Acetivibrio cellulolyticus CD2: one gene and its partner. The protein of the gene in region 1 binds, or shares a complex with, the protein of each later gene. Links are inferred from orthologs where the notes say so. Each region holds a gene or a part of one and is shown in the gene's direction. Other genes may lie near its edges.

Region 1 (2,855 bases):
GTTTTATAAAAAGAGTGAAAATGAAATAAAGAAGCAGTCAGGTGAAGGAAAAGTCAAATAAAATATGGATTTGTTTACAACCAATTTCTATTTTATCAAATTATTTCTATACTAAAATTATGTATTTTGAAAAAAATATAGCTATGATTAAAAGATTTTTTATTTATGGATTTGCCGGATGGAGCATGGAAATAGTTTGGACTGGGATGCATTCGTTAATAACAGGCGACCTGACATTGCAAGGATATACAAACCTTTGGATGCTGTTAATATATGGCTGCGCTGTGTTCTTAGAACCCATACATGATGTGTTGAGTAGATGGAGGTGGCAGGTTCGAGGGCTATTATGGGTAGTAATTATATGGGGTATAGAGTACACAAGCGGAATAATTCTATATAATATATTAGGTGTTTATCCTTGGTATTACTCTGGACCGTTCGCTATTGACCACCTTGTAAGAATAGATTTTGCGCCTGCATGGTTTGCAGCCGGGTTATTATTTGAACGTATGCATAAAGCACTAGATTCTATAAAAATTGTATGATAGATACTTTGTAATGGTGTATAGGGTTAAGGAATGCTGAAAACATAACTTCAGCTAATCTTAAGTAAAATTAGCTATGGTTGGGTGATGAAGCCATAGCTAATCTTTTACAAGGCTATTGTAGTTTATATGGAAAGCAGTTATAATTGTTTTATACCCATACAGAGTATAGGAGGAATGATGGTGGGAAACAATTTAGCAGATAATGAGTGTTGTGAGTCTAAAGAAGATATTCTTAAGAGACTTCGAAGGATTGAAGGTCAAATAAAGGGCATACATAAAATGATCGAAGAGGATAAGCAATGTGTAGATATCCTTACTCAGGTTGCAGCTGTGAGAGCGGCTACAAATAAGGTTGGCGGGATAATACTTCAAAGGCATTCAAAGACTTGCCTAAAGAATGCGTTAGATGGTGAAAGCAAGGAAGAGGTCCTTGACGAACTTGTAGATACAATACAAAAATTTTTAAAGTTTGTAGATTAGTGTTTCCCTTATTCAAATTTGGGTAAAAATATAATAACCTTTTAATTATTAGTCTTTTTATGACTTGGTTTCGTATAAATAGCTTTGAAAATAATACTTATTTAGGAGGAAAACTTATGGCAAGTGAAAATGTTACTGTCATTACGAAGGATAATTTTGAACAGGAAGTATTGAAATCAGAAAAGGCGGTTTTAGTTGACTTTTGGGCTCCATGGTGTGGACCTTGCAGAGCAGTAGGTCCAATAGTGGATGAGCTCGCAAGTGAATATAATGGGAAGGCAAAGATTTCAAAGTTAAATGTGCAGGACGAGAATGAACTTGCTGCTAAATTTAGAGTTATGAGTATACCAACAATTATGATATTCAAGAATGGGGATGTAGTGGAAAAAGTTGTTGGTGCCAGATCAAAATCTGAATTATCATCACTTATTGATAAGCACATATAGTTTAATCAAAGCAGTTAGTTCACTGAAACAATAAAAAATGAACTGTAGATAAGCCGCACAAAACAATTGTGTGGTTTTTTTATTAGGCTTCTTTCTAAGGAAGTGAAAGAGTCAAAAATACAGGGACGCGATGTCCCGGAGTTTTTATTTTTTGTTGAAAATATTAATATATTTTTTTATAAAAAAGGAGGATTTTGAAAAATGGTATTGAATAATATATTTGTACAATTATAAATATTAATAATGTTTTGGGATAAATAGGAGGAACCAAAAATGGCAGGAGAAAAAAGATTTGGTACATCGCTTTTTGGTTTTAAGCAATCAGACGTTAATTCTTATATTGAAAAGATATTGAGGGAATTTGATGATAAACTCAAAGAGAAAGAAAATGAAATAGCAGGGTTGAAAAATCAATGCAGAGAGTTAAGAATCAAATATGAGGATATAGCCAGGAAGACTGATCAAGTAGGTGAAGACAGAGCTAAAATTGCTGAGGTTCTGATCAAAGCTCAGGAAAAAGCTGAGACAATATTAGAGGAAGCAAGGAATCAATCAATTGAGGAGAGAAAGAAGCTTTCCGATTTGACAGAAAAGGAAAAGGAAAAGCTTGTAGATATAAAACAGGAAATCAAGACATTAAAACAGGATGTTTCTAGGGTTTTGAAGAAATATGAGGAAGAACTCAATAAGGTGTTTGAGTCTGCAGGAGAGACATATAGTTCTTTTGATACTGAGACAAAGTCTGAAAAGGCAGAAACTAATGACAACTCTGCAGATATCCTTGATGAAATAATGGAAGAGTTTGCTAACAAAGCAGCTTCTACTTCAGAAGAGAAATAGAGCAAAAAACAAATGTAGAAAGTTCAAAAATAATATATTGTAAAAAAATATTTTATTTAGTATAATTATTTCTAATAATTTAATATTTAAAAGACGATGACAGGGAAGAGTACATATTTGAATTTTCAAAGAGAGCCGGTGTCAGGTGAAAGATCGGCAAATGATTATATGGAAGGCAGCCCTTTAGTTTCACCTTGAGAAATGATGACCACTTATACAAGGTCTAATAATAGAGGATGACGTTTCCTTACGTTATAAAGGGTCAGTATTAAAATTGCATTTGTTAAGTTTAATGCATAATTTGATATTGAATGGAGAGAACACCATTATGGTGTTAATTAGGGTGGTAACGCGGATTACTTCTTCGTCCCTTTCAAGGGGTGGGGGAGTTTTTTTAATGCCTCAGAAAGTGCAGATGATCTAAATTTGTTTAGAAATACAAATATGGCAAGTTGGGCATAATTTAGTAGATACATAGTATTTATAATATTAAAGTTAATCGAGGAGGGTATTTATTATGGAAGAGATTTTGGAGATATTA
Region 2 (2,899 bases), on another replicon or contig:
CTATCAGAATTGGTTTCGAATACGGGAAGACCACATTTTTGACAGAAATATAAAAATATATTTACATACTGAACAGTTTCGCTGTTTTTCTTCAAAATGGTAACGCCAGTGATTTTTCCAGAGTAATCAATCTTTTCGTTCTTAACATAAACATTAACATTTTGTGTGTTTACTTGTACCGGATTTACATCAACTTTTTGTTCCTGGTCAAGGTCCTGTGAGTTATACTGAAAACTATCGGTTTCCAAATATTTTCCCTTATTCGGTTTTTCTTGTTCATAAATCTTTTCTTCAAGAAAACGGTTTTGCGACTCCATATTTTCACTTCCTTTTTCCGGCACAAATCAATTTTTATTTATGTAGCAGTGGGGGAAGTCCCCCACTACATACTGATTATTAACTTATTAAGTTACCATTTCTTTCCTTGACCTGCTGCAGCATTTGCTTTGGCTTCATTTGCAGCTACTGTTTTGTTTTCAGCTTCATTTTCAGCTACTGTTTTGTTTTCAGCTTTAACTTCATTTTCAGCTTCATTTTCAGCTACTGTTTTGTTTTCAGCTTTAATTTCATTTTCATTTTCAGCTTCAGCTTTGTTATCAGCATCGTTATCAGTGCTTTGGCCCTGTACCTGTTTTTGTGTCAAAACGTTGTAGTTGATCTGTTTGTTAACCTGATTCTGGCTGTGATATTCTTTTTCTGCTACGTCCACATCCTGATCAGCTTTGAGTGTAGATTCGAGTTCAGCTTTGATTTCGGCTTTCAATTGGGCTTTTAATTCGTTTAAATCGATGTCTAACATAGGTAGGACTCCTTTCAATTATTTAGGTTAATTTTGGTTACATTATATAGTATTCTTTATGTAATCAAATGTGATGGTTTTCTATAAAAAGTATAATTGACTATTGTAGAAGGGATTTGTAACATTGATAGATAGGATAACAATTTGTAAGCTGGATTCTAGGTATACATAAATATCCTTTTCATAATGAAATGCCATTGACTTATGGGATGTTATGTTAAGCTTTTGTTAAGCTGAGTTAAATCAATATTAACACAGTTGCTTTTTTGTCTTTCAAAAATTAAAATATAATTGAATTACTTATGGAGGGGCAATACTATGAAACTGAAAGTAGCATTTATATGTGTTCACAATTCATGTAGATCACAGATGGCAGAAGCATTGGGCAAACTATTTGCTTCCGATGTATTTGATTCATATTCTGCAGGGACGGAAACAAAACCACATATAAATCAGGATGCAGTAAGAATTATAAAGAGGCTATATGGCATTAATATGAATGATACTCAGCGTTCTAAACTGATTGATGAAATACCGGAGGTTGACATAGTAATTAAAATGGGGTGCAACGTTATATGTCCGTTTATGCCATCTAACCATGAAGAGGATTGGGGAATTGATGACCCGACTGGCAAGAGTGACGAGGATTTTTTTAAAACTGCCATGATAATTGAGGAGAAAGTCAAGGATTTAGCAAAAAGGATTAGAAATAAAGAAATAGAATAATAATAAATTAGCAAAGAAAGTCAAGAAGACCTCTTTTGTAGTGTGTTATGCTTTATACAGGAGGTAAGGAAATGGATAACTGGGAAAAAATAAATGCAGTACAACGAATGCAGGATTTTATTGAAGCGCATTTAAATTTACCAATAACTCTTCATATGCTTGCAAATGTTGCAGGGTATTCGCCATGGCACTCTGCAAGGATATTTAAGGAGCTCATGGGAAAAACGCCCTTTGAATACATAAGGGTCCTAAGGTTGACCAGAGCAGCTTTGAAGTTACGTGATGAGGATGTTAAAGTTGTTGATGTAGCTTTCGATTTTGTCTTTGACTCGCACGAAGGCTTTACGAGAGCATTTTCCAAACAATTTGGAATGACTCCGCAGTACTATAGCAAAAATACACCGCCTATCAAGCTATTTTTACCCAGTCGTATTCATGATTATTATCTCATATTACAAAAAGGAGAGGATAGCATGCCTGAAAATTCAAACGTCAATACGGTTTTTGTTCAAGTTATTGAACGACCTCAACGAAAACTCATTTTAAAGCGTGGTATTAATGCCGGACATTACTTTGAATATTGCGAGGAAGTAGGCTGTGATGTGTGGGGGGTGCTCACGAGTATAAAAGAAGCCATATATGAACCAGTTGGAATGTGGCTTCCGAAAAACCTGCAAAAGCCAGGTACATCAATTTATGCTCAAGGTGTAGAGGTTCCTGCAGATTATAAGGGCGAAGTTCCTGAAGGATTTGAGCTGATTGAATTGCCGCCTTGCAAGATGATGGTTTTTCAAGGGCAGCCTTTTGAAGATGAAAAGTTTGAAGATGCTATTGGAGAATTGTGGGATGTAATGAAAAAATACAATCCTGAAATTTATGGTTTTACATGGGCGGACGAAGATGCACCGAGGATACAATTAGTACCGTTGGGATATAGAGGATATATTGAAGCCAGACCGGTCAGACCTGTTAACAAGTAATTGTAGTTTTAGAATTGTTAAGTGTGTGGAAGATTGGTGGATAACCAGTTTCCCACATACTTTTATGTTGAAGCTAATATATTTACAATATATGCTTTATGTATTAAACTAAATAGATTAAATAAGTTTCTTGATACAATTCTGATTGAATTAATATGGGAGTGTTAGCATGAGGATGAAGGTACCTTTAATAGAACTGGAAACACGAATGAGACGTTTCAGAGATAAAATGGATGTGTCTGATCCAGAGTGGAAAGTAGTTGTAGTTTTTAGTAAGATTAATCTCTACTATTTCACCGGGACAATGCAGGATGGAATGCTTATCATTCCCAGAAACGAAGAAGCAATATTATGGGTTCGCAGAAGTTTTGAGAGGGCATTGGATGAATCATTG

What was found. Proteins that work in one complex are often made in the same cells at the same time.
Region 2: the proteins of trxA (region 1) and ACECE_RS0224030 are in contact, whole or in part, in an NMR structure (PDB 2IPA), measured with the Bacillus subtilis proteins. The link is inferred for Acetivibrio cellulolyticus CD2 from one-to-one orthologs.

Annotation. Positions count from the first base shown.
Region 1 is NZ_JH556657.1:440,149-443,003, forward strand. The notes cover bases 33-2,809. They hold trxA (thioredoxin), read left to right. Parts: upstream 33-1,144; coding sequence 1,145-1,474; downstream 1,475-2,809. Other genes in these bases: ACECE_RS32085 (hypothetical protein), read left to right, coding at 33-61; ACECE_RS0213955 (putative ABC transporter permease), read left to right, coding at 144-545; ACECE_RS0213960 (metal-sensitive transcriptional regulator), read left to right, coding at 726-1,028; ACECE_RS0213970 (membrane protein), read left to right, coding at 1,748-2,314. Outside these bases: more of ACECE_RS32085, read left to right, coding at 1-32; ACECE_RS0213980 (Lrp/AsnC family transcriptional regulator), read left to right, coding at 2,832-2,855. UniProt on the Bacillus subtilis protein: Participates in various redox reactions through the reversible oxidation of its active center dithiol to a disulfide and catalyzes dithiol-disulfide exchange reactions.
Region 2 is NZ_JH556659.1:927,604-930,502, forward strand. What follows is about bases 1-2,821. They hold ACECE_RS0224030 (arsenate reductase/protein-tyrosine-phosphatase family protein), read left to right. Parts: upstream 1-1,117; coding sequence 1,118-1,525; downstream 1,526-2,821. Other genes in these bases: ACECE_RS0224020 (carboxypeptidase regulatory-like domain-containing protein), read right to left, coding at 1-341; ACECE_RS0224025 (hypothetical protein), read right to left, coding at 410-799; ACECE_RS0224035 (helix-turn-helix transcriptional regulator), read left to right, coding at 1,597-2,505; ACECE_RS0224040 (M24 family metallopeptidase), read left to right, coding at 2,675-2,821. In the rest of the region: more of ACECE_RS0224040, read left to right, coding at 2,822-2,899. UniProt on the Bacillus subtilis protein: Catalyzes the reduction of arsenate [As(V)] to arsenite [As(III)]. In vitro, can dephosphorylate para-nitrophenyl phosphate (pNPP).